DNA from 3 places in the Psychrobacillus sp. AK 1817 genome. Region 2 is predicted to be linked to each of the others. Evidence: predicted binding sites of a transcription regulator. Region 2 holds the regulator's gene; each other region holds the start of a gene.
The links. The regulator LexA, encoded in region 2, represses DNA repair genes until DNA is damaged. The targets are predictions, from matches to a motif close to CGAACATATGTTCG.
Positions count from the first base shown of each region.

Region 1: recA (recombinase RecA) is a predicted target of LexA. The motif match lies at 4,672-4,685, and genes of this name have one in related genera.
Region 3: uvrB (excinuclease ABC subunit UvrB) is a predicted target of LexA. The motif match lies at 3,823-3,836, and genes of this name have one in related genera.

Region 1 is NZ_CP031739.1:971,877-979,178, reverse strand. Features, by position in the region: gene yfmH (EF-P 5-aminopentanol modification-associated protein YfmH) at 1-155, shown strand, start outside; gene ymfI (elongation factor P 5-aminopentanone reductase) at 148-879, shown strand; gene D0S48_RS05150 (DUF3388 domain-containing protein) at 996-1,805, shown strand; gene D0S48_RS05145 (helix-turn-helix domain-containing protein) at 1,822-2,691, shown strand; gene pgsA (CDP-diacylglycerol--glycerol-3-phosphate 3-phosphatidyltransferase) at 2,742-3,320, shown strand; gene D0S48_RS05135 (competence/damage-inducible protein A) at 3,336-4,592, shown strand; gene recA (recombinase RecA) at 4,765-5,832, shown strand; gene rny (ribonuclease Y) at 6,435-7,302, shown strand, end outside.
Region 2 is NZ_CP031739.1:786,672-793,973, reverse strand. Features, by position in the region: gene D0S48_RS04070 (Rv1352/Rv1906c domain-containing protein) at 1-314, opposite strand, end outside; gene D0S48_RS04065 (hypothetical protein) at 681-1,283, opposite strand; gene D0S48_RS04060 (DinB family protein) at 1,918-2,367, opposite strand; gene D0S48_RS04055 (hypothetical protein) at 2,564-2,950, shown strand; gene lexA (transcriptional repressor LexA) at 3,081-3,701, opposite strand; gene D0S48_RS04045 (cell division suppressor protein YneA) at 3,877-4,188, shown strand; gene D0S48_RS04040 (YneB family resolvase-like protein) at 4,185-4,832, shown strand; gene D0S48_RS04035 (DUF896 domain-containing protein) at 4,897-5,130, shown strand; gene tkt (transketolase) at 5,218-7,218, shown strand.
Region 3 is NZ_CP031739.1:3,575,534-3,582,835, forward strand. Features, by position in the region: gene D0S48_RS17910 (enoyl-CoA hydratase-related protein) at 1-630, opposite strand, end outside; gene D0S48_RS17915 (EAL and HDOD domain-containing protein) at 782-2,014, shown strand; gene D0S48_RS17920 (YhjD family protein) at 2,136-2,489, shown strand; gene D0S48_RS17925 (competence protein ComK) at 2,486-3,028, opposite strand; gene D0S48_RS17930 (IDEAL domain-containing protein) at 3,208-3,438, shown strand; gene uvrB (excinuclease ABC subunit UvrB) at 3,902-5,884, shown strand; gene uvrA (excinuclease ABC subunit UvrA) at 5,891-7,302, shown strand, end outside.

The DNA of each region.
Region 1 (7,302 bases), 190 kb from region 2:
GCTATAAATTTAATGATATGAATTTATTCGACGTAGTGCCTGCTTTAGAAAATCTGAAAATGGAGCAGGTTAAAACAGCTTTTGAAGCGTTTAAGGACGAAAATACACATACCGTATTTAAGATTATTCCTTCGAAAGAAACAAATAATGGATAAAAGATTTGCGTTAGTAGTAGGAGCATCTGGAGAGATAGGGATTGCAGTCAGCCATAGCCTGGCAGAGTCGGGATGGTCCTTATACCTTCATTTTGCTAGCAACAAAGAAAAAATGGATGAACTATTAACTACTTTGAATCTTGCTTATCCTGAACAGGAATTTATATCTATTCAAGCTGACCTCTCAGACTCTAATGCAATAGAAATAATGGCAAATTCTATATTCTCATTGCAATCTGTAGTATTTGCCCAAGGGCATAGCTTGTATAAAGGACTGGAGGAAACTGCTTTAAATGAGATTCAGAAGCTTTTCCAAGTTCATATTGAGCATCCAATGTTTTTAGTTGGGAAGTTATCTCCGAAGCTACGTAAACATGAACATAGCTCAATCATCTTTGTCGGCTCTATTTGGGGTGAGACAGGTGCTTCCTATGAAGTTGCCTATTCTGCTGCCAAGGGTGCTCAGCATGCTTTCGTTAAGGCTTATGCGAAAGAGGTTGCCATGCAGAAAACAACGGTGAATGTGGTCGCTCCAGGTTTCATTGATACGAAAATGAATGCTCATCTAGACGAAGAATCACGAAATCTTATATTAGAAGAAATTCCTTCAGGTATATTCGGTAACCCTCAGGACGTAGCGAATGTCATCGCCTTTTTGGCTAGTGAAAAAGCATATTATATTACCGGCCAAATTATCCGAGTAAATGGTGGATGGTATATTTAAGTAAAAGAAAAGAGAGAATTGCCTCTCTTTTCTTTTTTCCTTTTATTCAGGTATAAAATCATATATGATAGAACTATTAATGAAGTGAAAACGTCATTCTAAACAGGGAGGAATACATGTTGGCAAGTGAGTGGTTTTTTGAATATGAAATTCAAGTAAATCGTCCCGGACTTTTAGGAGACATTTCTTCTCTATTAGGTATGTTACGCGTAAATATAGTTACAATTAATGGAGTGGACGAGGGTAGACGTGGTATGCTCATTAAGGCAGAGAAAAAAGAAAATATTGAACGCTTTGAGCACATCATTTCCACAATGGAAACGATTCATTTGACTAAATTCCGTGAGCCTAAGTTAAGAGACCGTTTAGCTGTTCGTCATGGAAGGTACATACAAAGAGATGCGGATGATAGAAAGACTTTTCGTTTTGTAAGAGATGAGCTTGGACTTCTTGTTGATTTTATGGCTGAAATTTTTAAACAGGAAGGACACAAGCTGATAGGTATAAGAGGGATGCCACGAGTTGGAAAAACAGAGTCTGTAGTGGCGGCTAGTGTATGTGCGAACAAAAAGTGGATTTTCTTATCGTCTACCATGATTAAGCAAACTATTAGAAATCAGCTCGCAGGAGATGAATTCAGTGATCGTAATATTTTTATACTGGATGGTATTGTTACCCGAAAATCAAACGATGAAAAACATCTCCAGCTAGTAAGGGAAATGATGAGGATGCCTACTATTAAAGTAGTTGAGCATCCAGATATGTTCATCCAGCATTCAGAATATTCCATTGAAGATTTTGATTATATAATTGAGCTTCGCCATAGTCCTGATGAGGAAATAACGTATGAAATGATGGAGAAGAATCACGGTATGTCCGACAAGGGAATGGGTGGCTTTGGCGGATTTGGCGGATTTAATTTTTAACGGGTAGGTGTTTTATATGACTGAACTTGGAACTCGCTTAAAAGAAGCGAGAATAGCAAAAGGCTATAGTATTGAGGATTTACAAGAAATAACTAAAATACAAAAAAGATATTTGGCGAATATTGAAGAAGGAAACTATTCAACAATGCCAGGAGCCTTTTATGTAAGAGCTTTTATTAAGCAATATGCAGAAGCTGTCGGCTTAAATGGCGATGAACTTTTAGAAACTTACAAAGCAGAAATTCCAAGCCCTGCAAATGAGGAAGTTGCTAAAAGCATACCAACTACACCATCAAGAAGAACCTTAGGTGGGCGATCTTCGAATAAGTTTATGGAGATAGTGCCGATGATTATAGTTGCATTGTTTATTGTAGCGATTATTGTGATTGTATGGGTATTAAGACAGAATTCGCCTGAAGCAGACGATTCAAGTGAATTGAAAACTGAAGAAAATGTAACACTAGAAACAAACCGTCCTTCAACTGATCAAACAGCAGTAGATAACGAAGAGGAAGAAAAGGAAAAAGAGGCAGTAGTGGAGGAAGAGGAAGAGGCAGAGAAACCTACACCTGAGCAAGTGGTTACCTTAGTGGGAACCGAGGGAGAAACTACTACTTATACTGTCAGCGGTTCAGAGACTTTTAAGCTTAAAGTTGTGGCTAATAGTGCTAAAACTTGGTTAAACTTAAAAGATCAGGATAGTAATAAATTATATGATAGCTGGGTCAATTCAGGGACTCCATACGAATTGGATGTAACAGATAAGTCCCAAATCCGTGTTCGTGTTGGGGATGTTCCAATCAGCGAGGTATATATTAATGACCAGTTAGTAGAATTTCCAACGGATAAAAGCCCACAAAATTTAGTTATACAGTTCAACAAATAGTCATCGATGAGATGGCTATTTTGTTTGAAAGATGAAAGGAGTTTTTCAAAATGAATATACCAAATAGAATTTCTATGTTTCGAATTTTTTTAATCCCAATTTTTATGATTTTTATGCTAGTAGACTTTAACTGGGGAGAAGTTAGCTTTTTAGGTGCAACAATCCCAACAAACCATCTAATAGGTGCAATTATTTTTATTATCGCCTCTATTACTGACTTTATCGATGGCTATTACGCTCGAAAATATAATTTAGTAACGAATATGGGTAAATTTTTGGACCCATTAGCAGATAAATTGCTTGTGTCAGCGGCATTAATAATTCTCGTGCAGTTTGGAGTTGCGCCAGCTTGGGTAGTTATATTAATTATCAGCCGCGAATTTGCCGTGACTGGACTACGATTAATTTTAGCTAATACTGGAGAGGTAGTGGCGGCAAACCAGCTTGGCAAGATAAAAATGTGGACACAAATAATTGCGATTTCATCCTTACTATTAGGAAATGTATTCTTTGAAATGTTCAACTTCCCATTCGATATGATTATGCTGTATGTTTGTCTATTCTTCACAGTATGGTCGGGATTTGATTATTTCTATTTGAATCGCAAAGTGTTACTTGACTCAAAGTAGGAAGGAAGTTTAGGAATGAAAGCAGAGATTATTGCGGTAGGTTCAGAGCTATTATTAGGTCAAATTTCTAATACAAATGCCCGATTCATATCTTCCCAGCTTGCGGAGTTAGGGATAGACGTATATTATCATACGGTAGTTGGAGATAATCCCAATCGGTTATTAGACTCCATCAAAATCGCAGAAGAACGAGCAGACCTAATTATTTTTTCAGGAGGTTTAGGGCCTACTAAGGACGACCTAACAAAAGAAACAATTGCTAAACACCTTAACAAAAATCTTGTACTTGATGATCACGCGATTATGTATATAGAAGATTTCTTTAAAAGATCAGGAAGAATGATGACTGAGAATAACAAAAAACAAGCGCTGGTTTTAGAAGGCTGTACAGTCTTAGAAAACAAACATGGGATGGCTCCAGGAATGCTACTTTCAACAGAGAACCATGCATATATGTTATTACCTGGGCCTCCTAAGGAATTGGAGCCAATGTTCCAATTTGAGGCTAAGCCACTACTACCTAAGTTATTGTATAAAGAAAACGTTATTATGTCTCATGTAATACGCTTTTATGGAATAGGAGAAGCAGAGTTAGAGACTCAGGTCCAAGACTTGTTAGACAATCAAACAAATCCAACTTTAGCTCCTTTGGCTTCTGATGGAGAGGTAACGTTAAGACTTACTGCGAAAGCAGACACTGAGGAAGAAGCATGGAAAAGCATTGAAATACTACAGGCTGAAATTTTAAATCGTGTCGGTAAATATGTGTATGGTTATAATAACGAATCCCTTGCCTCGAAGTTAAGAGATATTCTAATTGACAATGAACTAACAATATCTGCTGCAGAAAGTATGACAGCAGGTCTTTTCCAATCAGAGTTGGCAGCTGTCCCGGGAATGGGGGTTGCGCTTGTAGGTGGTGTTATCACTTACACTGAAGAGGTAAAAATCAATCAACTAGGTGTTAAGAAGGAAACCATTGATGAACACAGTGTGGTCTCTAGTCAGGTTGCTGAGGAGATGGCAATCCGTGTTAAAGAAAAATTTAATACTACAATTGGTGTAGGTATCACTGGAGCTGCTGGTCCAGACGGACATGGCGACCAACCGGCCGGTACGGTTTGGATCGGAATTGCATATGGGGACGTTGCACCAATATCCTACAAATTGAATCTTTCAGGCATGAGAAACACGAACAGATTAAGAACTGTGAAATTTGCAATCCATTATCTTATTCGTTTACTCAGAGAAGAGGGACTTTCAAAAATTTAATTTTGACTATAAAAAACGGCCCAAAATACTATTTTGAGCTGTTTTTTCCTATCAAATTATGATAGTCTTAACAAATAAACGAATAGATGTTCGCTTTTTTCTTGTAAATTTCTCAAAGACCGAGTATACTAAAGATAGTAAAAAAAATGATAGTTTCTAGGAGGAAATACATTTGGCTAATGATCGTAAAGCAGCGTTAGAAATGGCTTTAAAACAAATAGAGAAGCAATTTGGGAAAGGTTCTGTTATGAAGCTAGGAGAGAAAACAGACCGTGAAATCTCCACTTCTTCAAGTGGTTCCCTAGCTTTGGATGCAGCTCTTGGAATAGGCGGATATCCACGTGGCCGTATAATTGAAATCTATGGACCTGAAAGCTCAGGTAAAACAACAGTAGCTCTTCACGCAATTGCAGAAATTCAAAAAACTGGTGGCCAAGCAGCATTTATTGATGCTGAGCATGCATTGGACCCTGTCTATGCACAAAAACTAGGCGTTAATATCGATGAATTATTATTATCTCAACCTGACACTGGAGAGCAAGCCCTTGAAATCGCAGAAGCTCTAGTTCGCAGTGGTGCGGTTGAAATCATAGTTATTGATTCCGTAGCAGCTTTAGTACCAAAAGCAGAGATAGAAGGAGAAATGGGAGATTCTCATATCGGTCTTCAAGCTCGCTTAATGTCTCAAGCTTTACGTAAGCTTTCTGGTGTTATTAACAAATCTAACACGATAGCTATTTTCATCAACCAAATTCGTGAAAAAGTAGGCGTAATGTTTGGTAACCCAGAGGTAACACCAGGTGGTCGTGCGCTTAAATTCTATAGTTCCGTTCGCTTGGAAGTAAGACGTGCAGAAGCTATTAAACAAGGTACTGACATTATGGGTAACAAAACAAAAATTAAAGTAGTAAAAAATAAAGTAGCTCCACCATTTAAAACAGCAGAAGTAGATATTATGTATGGAGAAGGGATTTCTCAAGAAGGAGAAATCGTCGACATAGGTTCTGAATACGATATTATCCAAAAAAGCGGTTCTTGGTATGCATACAATGAAGAACGCATAGGTCAAGGGCGAGAAAACGCTAAACAATTCTTGAAGGAAAATCCAGCTATTAAAGACGAAATCGCATCAAAAATTCGTCAATCTTTAGGAATGACTTCAAACTCATTTGTTATTGCGGCACATGAACAAGAGGAAGAAGACGGCGAATTCGAGCTACTTTTAGATGATGAAAAATAAAAAGTTAAGCTTCTTCTTTTAGTGGAGAATTATAAAAGGTATTAAGAGTCTATCTCTTGATACCTTTTTTAAAAATAAAGTTTATAGCTGAGAACCCCGGGATGGCAAATCATTCCCATGGTGGAAAGTGTACATTCATCTATTATTCCTTTTTTCAAGGAAAATATTATTTGATAGCTTTATATAATGAGTAAGTTTGATCCAAACGACTTTTTAGGCGAAGACTCTTGGTTGTTGTTGGTGAGAAAGATAAGCCATCATACAACGGCAATAATCGAAGGAGAAGAGTTATGCTTCCTTGTGAAAAGCGTCCATCTAAAGTGAAAATTAACCATATCTATCACATATCAAAATATCAATAAATAAGTATTTACCTAAAATCATCCTATACTTTTCTTTTGCTCTTCATAATTTGATGACCCCCCTCCCCTAAAACTAATAATATTCTCCCGTTTCCTTGACAGAGTATTTCTACATCTATACAATTAAAATTGTATAATTTCTTTATTAAATGATAAAAAGGCTGTACAAATATGCACTAATTATTGCATATTTGTGCCAACTGAAACTTAAAAGTATAGCAATAGGGGGTGTTCGAAATGATGGAAATTATCATCTCCGCTTTGCTTGGTCTACTTGTTGGTGGCGCTGTTGGTTACACTTATCTGAAAAAAGTGAATGATTCAAAAGTGACTGGTGCAAAACAATCTTCTGCGCTCATTTTAGAGGAAGCAAAGCGAGAAGCAGAAGCATTAAAGAAAGAAGCACTATTAGAAGCCAAAGATGAAACTCACCAATTACGAAATGAAGCTGAATCTGACATCCGAGAACGCCGCATGGAACTGCAAAAACAGGAAAATCGGTTATTACAAAGAGAAGAGAACCTAGATCGTAAAGATGATGCTCTAAACAAGAGAGAAGTAAGTCTTGAGCGTAAAGAAGATGCTCTAACACAAAGACAACAGCATATCGAACAGAAGGAAAGTGAAGTGGATGAATTAGTTGATAAGCAACAAAGCGAGCTTCAACGTATTTCTACGTTAACACGAGAAGAAGCAAAAACAATTATTCTTCAAGAGGTAGAAAACGAACTAGCAACCGATATTGCTGTGATGACTAAAGAGTCAGAAACAAGAGCCAAAGAAGAGGCTGACAAAAAATCTAGAGAAATACTTTCACTTGCTTTGCAAAGATTTGCGGCAGATCATGTTGCTGAAACAACTGTGTCAGTTGTAAATTTACCAAACGATGAGATGAAAGGGCGAATTATCGGACGCGAAGGACGAAACATTCGTACGTTAGAAACATTAACAGGTATTGATTTGATTATTGATGATACGCCAGAAGCTGTTATTCTTTCTGGATTCGATCCTATTAGAAGAGAGACTGCTCGACTTGCTCTAGAAAAATTAGTACAAGACGGACGTATCCATCCAGCTCGAATCGAAGAAATGGTAGAGAAATCTAGAA
Region 2 (7,302 bases):
GAGCTGTCTTTTGAACTTTCTATATATGTGTAGCCATTAGCAAACACTATATATTCTCCTGCGGATATATCAGTACCAACCTTGTATGTCCCTGATTTAATCTTTCCTTCATTTTTCTTTTCTTGTTTATCCTCGTCTGTTTTTGAATCATTAGTCGTTGAAGCTTCGTTTTTATTGTCTTCTGTGGTTTTCTCGGTAGCTATATCGTTGACTGGCTCATCATCTCCGCCGATTGATGCAAGTGCAATAACAAAAATTACGACGATTACCCAGAACCACCACTTCTTATAAAAAGGTTCTTTTGAATTTCCCATTATTCTTCTCCACCTGTCATATGTAGAATTACATTTAAACATTAACAGAATGCCCATTAATACTGTTTTTTATGAGAGCAAAGAGATATTTTGTTGTTACAATCAAACAGTAAAAAAAGAGATGAGAGAAAAAGTAAATTCTTTAACGTGTTAGTCGATTATTTAGGGGAGACTCTTTTAGATTACGTCTTTTTGTGTATAGGTCATAGGCTGGAAGAGCTTAGGGAGGCCATTACTTAATAGGCATTTTGAAAGAAGAACATTGTTTTTTTATCACAATATAAAAATGAAAATTATTGTATGTATAAGACTGGTCGCTAAACAAGGGCGATCAGTCATCAAAAAAAGGTTAATAGAATTGCAATGTTATTGGATTCCGTATTCTTTAATAAGAGCCTCCATTTTTCTTGAAAACTCGCGATCCAATTTCCTAACCTCATTTAGAATTTCATTTGCTTTAGTTATCTTGTCTGGATCATTCGCATCTAGACCAGCAGCAATTTCACTGAATGCGATATGTTGCTTGCTAATAGCATCTATTAATATTTCATGCGTGGCTGCAATATCATCATTTGGAGGAATAATAGCTTCAATGTTTTCTAAAACAAACATATTTTGTGGAAGAATTTCCTCGTAAATAGCAGTGGCAAATGTATAGCTGTCCAATTGACCATTGGATGATCCAAATCTTAGTTCATCCCAGCGTACTGCTAAATCTGTTACCTCCATATAAGCTACTCTCACATCGTCCAGATAGTATTGCACCAGTTCCTTATCTGTAGATACCATTTCCTCCTCAGGTACTGTTGCCTCTTCTTTTGAATCTGATTTGTTTTCCTCAGCCGCATTCTCTTCTTTTGTTACTACTTTCTCTATCTCTTTTTCAGGTTTTTCTTCCTCCTTTGCTACGGAGCAAGCAGTAAGGCCCAACATACAAGAAACCATTATTAAAAATAACCATTTTCGCATTATGAAAAAAACTCCTTTTGGCTTTTAATCCTGTGCTTATTAAAAAAAGCTAAGAACATATTGTATAACTTGGTTTAAGATGATAAAAAAATTGTTGCTTTTACAAGGATTTAGTTGAGCAAATGTAAGGTCTGGCGTTAGTTCCTGTACTTGATTTATTATTTCTCACGATAAGAAAGGGGATTTCAGTCGGCTTTAAAATATGCACTTATTTACTATATTCATCTCTTAAAATGAAGTCACTGCTATAAGGAAGGAAAACGGGTTTTTGTTAGCGTGGATATATACGACAGGTTACGAGAACAGTAGGATTAGAAAATGTATTTAAATAACATTTTTATGGAAAATAAATATTGAGGCATGAAGTGGCATGGAGAAGAAAAGTCCTACTATGTAGCTCTTAAATAATCAGATGTGGAATTGGAGGGACGCATATAGATATTACTTTTCAATCAACAACAGCGGAAACAAAAAAAGGAAGACAAGAATTTTTATTCTAGTCCTTCCTTTTTTGTTGAATCTAAAGATTTGAGGATAGAAGAGCCAAATTAATGTAGCGAAATAATGGGATCAATTGTTTCACCCCCATTAAATAATTTTTGAACAATATTCTCAGTTGGACAATGAAGCTAATTTAAAAAAGAGGTTTAGGAAAACCATTGAAATGAGCTATGATGCCAATTTGTCCTATGTGGTATGCTTCGTGACTATATATATGATGGAATACCCAGTTATAGGTTGGGGGAGAAGGAGGAATCCAACCATCAGAAAATTTAGGGACTTCAATCAGTTGATTAAACTGTTGATCAGTTAAGTTATTTAATATTCCGTCTGTATGTATGCGAATATCTTGATAAGCTTTAAGTATTTCGAACGGAGAGGAGTTTTTGTCTAAAGTCAAAACTAACTTTTGTTGGAGTGCCACTTCATTAATCCAGAAATCCTCACTAGTAGCAATATGTGAAATAACCCATGCCAAATTATTTGGATAGGTTGGTGAGGTTTTAAACCAGCTTTCTTCTTGTAAACTATTTAAATAAGGTAATAACGTTTTTCTGTAATCATTCCGATATGGAAAAGCCAAATAAATCAATCCTTTCTATTAACAAAAATTAAATATAAATTTTAATAAACAAATGTATTCATTTATGAATTTCTAAATATTTTTTATTGTTCCGATGAATTAAAATAGGATAAAGAGCTTACAAATCTGATGTTAATATAGTACAATGCTACTTATATATATATCTGTAATTCCGGAAATAGTGGAGGGATAGAATGTGGATGCAAATGAATTAATTAATGTGATTAATCATAGTATAGAAAAGTTAGATTATGCTTCAGCAAGAAAATATATAGAGGAAAATCTAAATCTAGTTAATATAAATAAACATTTACTTATTGACAATGCGAGAAGTGTGTTAGTTTACATAAACGACACCCTAGAATCAGGAGCCCAGCCTTTAACTCGCCAAGAAGTTTCCTTGATTTACACGATTAATAAGCATGCTACGAAATTTGACGTTAGAGCTTTGAGAATGATAATAAGAGATAACCCGTCCTTGCTAATAAGACAAGACATCAAACATTATTTTAATGAAGATGCAAAGACTCTCTTAGAGGGAATGAATGTAATACCAAAACAATCAAAACAAGCAATAATATAAACAAAACCCCTTCATGTCTCGAACATGAAGGGGTTTTTCGATGATCTAAACAAAAATGTCCACTTTCTTGTTAGATATGATATCGGCTCAAAGTAATCATACTATGAAAATTGTAGAAGTCAAGCAATCATTAGTGAATATGTCGGTAAACTCCTACTACTTTTCCTAAAATAGAGACTTGATTAACAATAATCGGATCCATCGCAGAGTTCTCCGGCTGTAGGCGGAAATACGTTTTTTCTTTAAAGAATCGTTTTACTGTTGCTTCATCCTCTTCTGTCATTGCTACAACGATGTCCCCATTGTTAGCAGATTGCTGTTGTTTAACAATGACATAATCTCCATTCAAGATTCCAGCTTCAATCATACTATCACCCATAATTTCTAACATAAATAGGTGATCATCTGAAGTACCAAACGTTTCAGGAAGCGGGAAGAATTCTTCAACGTTTTCAATTGCAGTAATAGGCATACCAGCTGTAACCTTCCCAACTAAAGGAACATGCACAACTCCCTGCCTTTCGACAGTAGCCTCTAAACCATCTAATATTTCTATTGCACGTGGTTTTGTAGGGTCTCTACGAATTAAACCTTTACTTTCCAATCTTGCTAAGTGTCCATGTACAGTAGAACTTGAAGCAAGACCTACTGCCTCACCAATTTCACGTACGGATGGTGGATAGCCTTTTTTACGAACTTCTTCCTTTATAAAAGCTAGAATATCTTCCTGTCTTTTAGACGCTTTCTTCAATGAGTTCACCTCTTTTAGTAATAAATTCCCTACTAGATTAATACTTATTAATAGTATACCAGTGTCCTGAAAATTATGCAAACATAGGTTCTAATATTTGTTGACAAAAACAAATGTTCGTATTAATATTAGAACATACATTCCGAACAAACATTCTAATTTTGGGGGTTTTTTTATGAATTGGGTAAAAAACAATTATTTTTTAGCATTATTTTTAGGACTAAATCTTATATTTATGACAACTATGGTAATCTCACATACAATAACAAACGAGGAAGACTCACACATCAAAATAGAACAAGGGGATTCCTTATGGGCTCTTGCAACAAAATATGGCATAGAAGATTCAAGGGAAGAATGGGTTAGTCAGGTAATAGAAATGAATAATTTATACGATACCTCTATTAAAGCTGGGGATGTTATAGTTGTTCCTAAAGTAAGTGAGAACCTTCACTTAAATTATGGAACAGAGGTAGCGGGAGAATGAAATCAGTTATTTATTGTCGAGTAAGTACAGACAAATCCACACAAGAAACTTCTTTAGAGAGACAAGAGGAAGAGTTGATAGATTTTGCTAAAAAACAGGGCAGTGAGGTTTCTCAGGTTTTTGCAGATCAGCATAGTGGATATGATGTTGAGAGAGATGGGCTATTAGAGATGCTCAATTATGTAAAAGAAAATGATATCAAAGCGGTGTTTGTGCAAGATGAAACTAGAATAGGTAGAGGTAATGGTAGAATGGCTGTCCTTCATTTACTTCAGAAAACAAACACATCGGTCTATACGTTACAGGATAAAGGTATATTAAACTTAAATGAAATGGATTCTATGCTTTTAGAAATCCTTGCCTTGGTGGAGGAATATCAACGTAAAATTCATAATGCCAAGATTAAAAGAGGAATGAAGCGCGCGATATCAAAAGGCTATCGTCCAGAAAAGAATTTAAAAACTCGAGGAAACCCTGAGGGAAGAGAGCGAATAGATATACCTGTTGATGAAATTGTCCGATTACGGAACGCAGGGCTCACATACGAGGAAATCACCTCTACATTAAAGGGATTAGGTTTTAATATAAGTAAAGCAACTGTACATAGAAGATATATGGAATTTAAAGAGACTCACGAAGGGTAAAGACTTGCACTTCGTGTGTTTTTTTCATACCTTTATATAAGAGTTAGTTGAAAGGATGAAAAATATGTTAAGTAAAGAAAAACTAGCACGTATTAATGAGCTGGCAAAAAAGTCTAAGTCCAGTGGATTATCTATTGAGGAAGCAAAGGAACAAAGTGCTTTGCGCAAAGAATATTTGGAAACATTTAGAGCAACAATGAGAGATACAATAGAAAGTGTAAAAGTTATCGACCCTTCTGGAAACGATGTTACACCAGAAAAGGTACAACAAGCGAAAAAGGGTAAATTTCTGAATTAACTAATCATTTCAGAAACCATTGATAATACGCGAATTGTTGTCTAAACTATTATTATAGAAAAAATTTTGTTCGAGAGGATGTCATTCATGTCATTACAATCAGATCTATTAGCAATTACGACTATTCGTACTCTATCTATCGATGCAATCGATAAAGCAAACTCTGGTCATCCAGGTCTTCCTATGGGAGCTGCACCAATGGCGTACACATTATGGACAAAACATTTACGCCACAACCCAAGCAATCCTAATTGGTTTAACCGCGACCGCTTTGTTTTATCAGCAGGTCATGGCTCAATGCTGTTATACAGCTTGCTACACCTTGGTGGTTATGATCTACCTATGGAAGAGATTAAAAACTTCAGACAGTGGAACTCTAAAACTCCCGGACATCCAGAATTTCGTCACACAGCAGGGGTAGAAGCAACAACTGGTCCTTTAGGACAAGGTATAGGTATGGCTGTAGGTATGGCCATGGCAGAGGCGCATTTAGCTGCTACTTACAATCAAGAAGGACATTCTATTGTTGATCATTATACGTATGCATTATGCGGAGATGGAGATTTGATGGAAGGTGTAGCTGCTGAAGCTATTTCTCTAGCGGGACACTTAAAATTAGATAAACTAATCGTATTGTATGATAGTAATGATATTTCGTTAGATGGAGATTTACATAAATCTTTCTCTGAGAACATTGAAAAACGTTTTGAATCATACGGATGGAACCATATTTATGTAGAAGATGGTAATGATATTGAAGCAATTTCAGCTGCAATCGACAAAGCTAAATCACAAAACGATAAACCAACAATTATCGAAGTGAAAACAGTTATTGGATTTGGTTCTCCCAACCGCTCCGGAAAAGCAGATGCTCATGGTATGCCGCTTGGCAAAGAAGAATCTCTATTAGCTAAAGCAGAATATAAATGGTTATTCGAAGAAGATTTCTATGTACCAGAGGAAGTTTATGAAACTTTCAAGGAAGCTGCTGAGCGTCAAGGTGTTCAAGAAGAAGCTACATGGAACGAAAGATTAGCTACTTATGAAAAAGAGTTCCCAGAGCTAGCTCAAACTCTAAAACAAGCGATTAATGGAGAGATGCCTGCAAACTTTGCAGATGCACTTAAAACTTATGAAGAAGGAACTTCACAAGCAAGTAGAGCAGCTTCAGGTGAAGCTATTAATGCTATCGCTCAAAATCTGCCTTCATTTTTCGGAGGAAGTGCTGACTTAGCTGGTTCTAACAAAACGACTATTAAAAATGCTGGAGATTTCTCTGCAGATAACTATGCGGGCAAAAACATCTGGTTTGGTGTTCGTGAGTTTGCAATGGGAACTGCTCTTAATGGTATGGCCCTTCATGGCGGTCTACATGTGTTCGGTGGGACATTCTTCGTATTCAGTGATTATGTACGCCCTGCAATTCGTCTATCCGCATTAATGGGATTGCCAGTAACATATGTGTTCACTCATGATAGTATTGCAGTAGGGGAAGATGGACCAACTCATGAACCAGTTGAGCATTTAGCTTCACTAAGAGCTATGCCAGGCTTATCAGTAATCCGTCCAGCTGATTCAAATGAAACAGCGGAAGCATGGAAATTAGCTGTATCCTCTAAGGATCAACCAACTGTGTTAGTGCTTTCTCGTCAAAACTTACCTACACTTAAAGGTTCTGTAGACCAAGCTAGTGAAGGTGTGGAAAAGGGAGCTTATATCGTTTCACCAGTTGAAAATGCAGAGGGTATCTTACTTGCAACAGGTTCAGAGGTTGGACTAGCAGTAGAGGCTCAAAAAGCTTTAGCAGAAGAAGGAATTCAAGTTTCTGTAGTATCTATGCCATCATGGGATAGATTTGAAAAACAAGATACTGCATATAAAAATGCTGTATTGCCTTCTAACTTAACAAAACGCCTTGCTATTGAAATGGGATCTTCTCTTGGATGGCATCGTTATGTTGGATTCGAAGGTGACGTTATTGCAATAGACCAATTCGGTGCAAGTGCACCTGGAGAGATCGTAATGAAGGAATATGGCTTTAGTGTAGGAAATGTTGTTTCTAAGATGAAAAATCTACTACAAAAATAATATTCTTCTTTGCAATTCGAATACTTTCTCTTAAAAGTATTCGAATTGCTATTTATCAAAGAATTTATATAGAATGCCTATGAA
Region 3 (7,302 bases), 1.3 Mb from region 2:
AAATTTCGCTTGCTGAAGTGCTACAGGGCCATTTGCAAGGATAAGGGCTGCGAAGGTCTCGGTTTCTTGCTTTAACGTTTCACGACTAGCAACTTTAGTTAAAAGTCCATATGTGAATGCTTCATGTGCTGTTAATCTCTTAGCTGTTAAGATAAGCTCCAGCGCCTTCGACTCTCCAATTAAACGTGGCAAACGCTGTGTCCCACCAGCCCCAGGAATGATGGCCAAGCTTGTTTCCGTTAGTCCCATTAGAATGTCATCTGCTGCAATCCGGAAATCACATGCGAGTGCCAGCTCAGTACCACCTCCAAAAGCATAACCATTTAACATGGCAATGGTTGGCTGTGGCAGGTTTTCAATCATAGAAAATACTTCACCTATTTTATATATATTTCGCTTTACTCGTTGCTCTGTTAATGTTCTACGCTCTTTTAAGTCAGCCCCAACACTAAAGGACTTTTCGCCAGAGCCTGTAAAGATTACTAGTCTAATGTCAGGATTAATGCGAATGGATTCGGCTATTTCTCCAAGCTCGCGTAGCATGTCGTAATTGAATGCATTCAATGCCTCGGGTCTATTTAATGTCACATATCCAATATTACCTTGTTGTTCATAAGCAATGGTTTCCATTATATCTCCCCCTAAAATACGATAAGTTTCTCATATCTTAACATATCATTTTATGATTATTCTGTCACTAAAGGAAAAAATAGGTCGTTTTTCCTTACTTTTTTTGATACAATAGTTATAAATTACATTTCTTAGAACAAGAGGAATTAAAATGGATATCTTTATTGCAAGACAGCCAATTTTTAATATAAACGAATCGTTATTCGGTTTTGAATTGTTATATAGAAACAACGAAGACAATTCTTTCCCAGAAGTGGATGCAGATATGGCTACCATTGATGTGCTAACGCATTCATTTCTTACTATAGGTATAAATGAGCTTGCAGGTGATAAGCTATGCTTTATCAACTTTACTGAAAATCTTCTCGATAAGGAAGTTTTAAAAAGATTTCCTTCCAACAGAATTGTGGTGGAGATTTTAGAGGACATTATAATTACGCCAAGTATTATACAAAATATTAGACAGATAAAAGCAATGGGCTTCCTCTTGGCATTAGATGATTTTGTACTAAAAAATAATGTTCTTTACTATGAAGAATTATTTAGTATTGTTAACTTCATCAAAATAGACTTTCTTTCTAGCTCAATAGAGGAGCGAAATGCTGTTGAAAAGATTGTTCAAACTAATTATCCTCATATAGTTTTGCTTGCAGAGAAGATTGAAACCCGTATCGATTTCTATGAGGCAAAGGCAGCAGGCTATAAATTGTTTCAAGGCTACTTTTTTGCCAAACCTGAAATCATTAAGTCCACGGAGATTCCAGGTAATATAATGCAGTATTTGAGACTGATTAGTCTTTTGCGCAATGAGGAAGCCACTTTGGATGAAATAGCTATTGAAATTGAACGTGATGTTTCTTTGACCTTTAAGGTGCTTAAATTGATTAATTCATCAGCTATTAAAACTCGCTCCAAGGTTCGCTCGATCAAGCAGGGTGTATTGATGCTCGGGCTTGAGGAAATCAATCATTGGATTCATGTATTAATGCTACGTGAAGCACATAACACACATAACGGAGACGGACTAGCTATTATAGAGGCATCCTTGTTTAGAGCGAAATTTTGTGAGCTGTTAGCGAAAGAAAAGCGTCTACATAATTCCTCTGAATATTTATTGGTAGGGATGTTCTCCTTAATGGATACATTATTGCATAGAGAAATGGAGCAACTAGTAAGAGAATTACCTCTTTCAGATGAAGTAGCAGCGACTCTGTCTGGTACTAAAACAGACCTGACGGCTTTCTTAGACTTAACAATTGCTTATGACGAGGTACGCTGGACTGATATGTTTGAAGGTGCTGAGACAATCGGTATTGATTTCCCCTCACTTAATAACTTTTATAAGGAGGCCCGTCGGTGGGCTTCTGAAATAGTTACTCAATAATACTACTGCCAATTTTCGGATTGGCAGTTTTTTTATTGAATTTCTTTTCTTTCCATTGCATTTTCTTTGATAAGTTGTAATATAATAAGAACAAGTGTTCTTAAAAAGAAAGGTGATTAAGATGCCATTAATACCTGAAGAGGCGATTCCTTATTTTGAAAATATGATTTATCTTCCTATGGTATTTACCATCTTGGAAAAGGATCGGACGATTTTTGAAAAGGCTCCCTTCAAATTAAACAGACCATATATAAACATTGTCGAAGAAGCAGTGAAGCAGGTACAAAAAGAGTTAAAAGACACACATATTTACATGAGGAGGCATAGTATGAAAGTGCTCCGAGGAGAAGGAGATGATATGTTCACAGAATATGTATTTTTTCATGGTGGCTACGAGGAGCATCGACGTTATTTGAATGTCCGTCTTCGTAACCGCGTAGAAGAACTACTTACAATGTACTTAACCATTTCCTAATCGATTGGTAATGTTTTTCGAACTGCATGTCTGGAAGTTATAAAACCGTGGTTTAAAAGATGGCTCATTCTTTTAAGAAAATGGGTACTTAAAATATTGGAATAGGCAATCTGACGGCTGATAGTATTCGTAGAAACAGGAACATCAATTGTGTCACCGTTCGGTAAGACGATAGTAGAGCCTTTTTGAGTAGGGTAGAATGCTTCAATTGCTTGAAAGGAAAACCAGATATTTAAATCAGATTTAGGAGAAAGGATAGGAAGCAAAATACAAGGCGAACCATAGTCATGCGCAAGTACAATTGGAAGCTTAAAGTAGTTACCAATGGTTTCTCGAGACAAATTTACAGCATGTTGAAAGGAAGAACCGTAGAAAGCACAGGAGTAGCGAACAATTTCATATGGCTTTTTACTTACAATGAAAGACTCGCCAGAAAAATTAATAACTTTCGTGTAAACTTTGTTATTTACTACTAAAGGTTGAAGGGACGCTGTTTCAAAGGAAATAAGATGGGATTTATTCTCATATTTTTTTGCCAGAAAATTTCACTCCTTAGTATAATATAATTTAAATTATAGTTAAATTTGGAAATAAATCAAGTTAATATATCTAATTATTAAAATATTTGATGTTTACTATATAATCTAAATTTTCTTAAAATGATTGCAAGTAGCCTTTAGCTTTTATATAATATAAAAAAGGCATCGGGGTGATTATAATGGACAAACAATATTCATATACAGATTTTATGAAAGCAATGGGACAAACAGGGAAAGAAAGCTCCGCAGAAAAATTGTTAAACGAAATTTATCTTGATATGTTTTTAAATGTTGTCCACCGGGAGCAAAGGAGTTATCGATTACTAGAGTTGATAGATGAGGCGTTGGATCGTAAGGACAGAAAAGCATTTAACGAATATACAAATGTTTTGCTCCAACTAAAGAGTTAAACAAAAGCCGCTTATGCAGAGCGGCTTTTTTCTATTTATGGAGTTGAATTTAAAAATGAGTTAATTTCATAAATAGAGCCTTGCCATTAAAAATGAACAAGTTTCACTTAGTTGTTTGGATGATGGTCATCGCGCAGAATGCGTAAATCAATGTAGGCAGTAAGATTCATCGTTTAAAACGATTTCTTCAAATAAGTGGACTTCAATTTTTCTAAGATAGTAAGGGCTTCTTGTAGAAACAAAAATAAAAATTATTCCTTTACTCTTTGACAAATTAGAATCTTATGTAGCTTTTTCTTGAAAAGAGGGTAGTAATACAAGGAGTAATATTTTATTCAAACGTTGCTACATCAATAGTCCAACATACTCAAAATAAAAAGTTTTAAAACGTATGTTCGTTTTAATAGTGTTAGAAAAATGATTATGTTACACTAAATTTATTAAGCACACGGGAGGCAAACATATGGAACAAATCTTTGATTTACAATCTCCGTATGAGCCGGCAGGGGATCAAGTAGAAGCGATTAAAGAACTAGTTAAAGGAGTAAAGAAAGGTAAAAAGCATCAAACATTACTAGGGGCCACAGGTACCGGTAAGACCTTTACTATTTCTAATGTAATTCAACAAATCAATAAGCCAACCCTTGTAATGGCCCATAACAAAACACTGGCAGGACAACTATATAGTGAGTTCAAGGAATTCTTTCCTAACAATGCAGTAGAATATTTTGTTAGTTATTATGACTACTTTCAACCAGAGGCATACGTACCACAAACAGATACTTATATAGAGAAAGATTCAAGTATAAATGAAGAAATAGATAAATTACGACATTCTGCCACTTCCTCATTATTTGAGCGTAAGGATGTCATTATCATCGCTTCAGTTTCCTGCATTTATGGTTTAGGGAATCCAGAAGAATATAGAGAGATGGTTGTGTCTTTAAGAACAGGTATGGAAATCGATAGGAATCAGCTATTAAGAAAGCTTGTAGATGTTCAATATGAACGTAATGATATTAATTTTACTCGTGGAACATTCCGTGTCCGTGGAGATGTGGTGGAGATATTCCCTGCTTCCCGAGATGAGAGATGCCTAAGGGTAGAATTTTTTGGTGATGAAATAGATAGAATTCGTGAAGTAAACGCATTAACAGGAGAAATATTAGGAGAGCGTGACCATGTAGCTATTTTCCCTGCATCCCACTTCGTAACTAGAGAAGAAAAAATGAAAATAGCGATTAATAATATTCGTCAAGAGCTAGAAGAGCAACTAACTATCCTTCGCAGTGAGGATAAATTGTTAGAAGCTCAGAGATTGGAGCAACGGACCAATTATGATTTAGAAATGATGGAGGAAATGGGATTCTGCTCTGGAATAGAAAACTATTCTCGTCACTTAACATTAAGAGAAGCAGGAGCGACACCCTATACATTATTAGATTATTTTCCAGAGGATTTCTTGCTCGTAATAGATGAAAGTCACGTTTCGTTACCTCAGGTTAGAGGAATGTATAATGGGGATCAGGCTCGTAAATCAGTATTAGTGAATTACGGCTTCCGTTTGCCATCAGCTTTAGATAATAGACCTCTAACATTCCAGGAATTTGAGGGACATGTAAAACAAGCAATCTATGTATCAGCAACACCGGGACCATATGAATTGGAGCATACACCAGAAATGGTTGAACAAATTATTCGCCCAACTGGTTTATTGGATCCAGTCATTACCGTAAAACCTATTGAAGGTCAAATAGATGATTTAATCAATGAGATTTATGAAAGATCGGCAAAAAATGAACGAGTACTGATAACTACTTTGACGAAAAAGATGTCCGAGGATTTAACGGATTATTTAAAAGAAATAGGCATTAAGGTGCAATATTTACATTCTGAGGTAAAAACCTTAGAACGAATTGAGATTATTCGAGAGCTTCGATTAGGTACTTATGATGTTTTAATCGGCATTAACCTGTTGAGAGAGGGGTTAGACTTGCCAGAGGTTTCACTAGTTGCTATTTTGGATGCCGATAAGGAAGGATTCCTACGTTCGGAACGTTCATTGATTCAAACGATTGGTCGAGCAGCCCGAAACTCCAACGGAGAAGTTATTATGTATGCAGATAAAATGACAGATTCCATGAAAAAAGCAATCGATGAAACAAAGCGTCGTCGTACAATTCAAATGGAATATAACGAAAAGCATGGCATTACACCTAAAACAATTGTGAAGAAAATAAGAGAAGTAATTAGAGCCTCTCAAGTGGCTGAAGAAGAGGAAAGCTATGCACAGCAATTAACTAGTGGAAAAGTCTTAACTAAAGAGGAAAAGGGTAAACTACTAGAAAAGCTAGAAAAAGAAATGAAAGATGCTGCAAAGGCGCTTAACTTTGAACGGGCTGCTGAATTACGTGATGCAATTTTGGAGCTCAAGCTGGAAGGATGATGATTGGTGAAAAACCAAGAGATTAATATTCAAGGTGCTCGTACAAATAATTTAAAAGATATAAGTATCAAAATACCAAGAGATAAGCTTGTCGTTATGACAGGTTTATCTGGTTCTGGTAAGTCTTCCTTAGCCTTTGACACTATTTATGCTGAAGGACAACGACGTTATGTAGAATCCTTATCGGCATACGCAAGACAGTTTCTAGGCCAAATGGATAAACCAGACGTTGATTCAATAGAAGGGCTATCACCGGCCATTTCGATTGATCAAAAGACGACAAGTAAAAATCCAAGATCTACAGTAGCAACTGTTACAGAAATTTATGATTATATGCGATTGTTATATGCTCGGGTAGGGAAGCCAATTTGTCCAAACCATGGAATTGAAATATCCTCGCAAACAATTGAGCAAATGGTTGACCGATTAAGCGAGTATCCAGAAAGAACTAAAATGCAGATTCTTGCTCCGATTGTGTCTGGTCGTAAAGGAACTCATGTGAAATTACTAGAGGACATGAAAAAGCAAGGATATGTACGCGTTCGCATTAATGGAGATTTAATAGACTTAGATGACGATATAAACTTAGATAAAAATAAAAAACATAATATTGAAGTAGTCATCGACCGAGTTGTATTAAAAGAAGGTATAGCTGCACGATTAAGCGATTCCTTAGAATCTGCGTTACGACTCGGAGATGGACGAGTTCTAATAGATGTGATGGAACAAGAGGAGCTACTATTTAGCGAGCATCATGCATGTCCAATATGTGGCTTTTCCATTGGCGAGCTAGAGCCGAGAATGTTTTCGTTTAACAGTCCATTTGGTGCGTGTACAGATTGCGATGGGTTAGGCACCAAGTTAGAGGTAAATCCAGATTTAGTTGTTCCAGATAAATCATTAACTCTGGAAGAGGGAGCCATTGTAGCATGGCAGCCTACGAGCTCTCAATATTATCCGAAGCTACTAGAGGCAGTGTGTAAGCATTACAAAATAAAAATGAATGTTCCAGTTGAGAAACTACCTATTGATCAGTGGAACAAAATTATGTACGGTTCAGGAAAGGACAAAATTCGTTTCCGTTATCAAAACGAATATGGCCAAGTAAGGGACAATTCGATTCAATTCGAAGGTGTACTTGCAAACATTGAAAGACGTTATAAAGATACGTCCTCTGATTATATTCGAGAGCAAATGGAAAAGTATATGGCAGAGCATGACTGTCCTACTTGTAAGGGGTACCGTTTAAAGGAAGAAACGATGGCAGTGAAAATAGATTCATTGCATATTGGCCAAGTTTCTAGATTTTCGATTGAGGAAGCAAATAAATTTTTCAGTGAACTGAAATTGTCAGATAAGGACATGCAAATCGCTCGATTAGTTTTAAGAGAAATTGATGAACGACTTAGCTTTCTAGA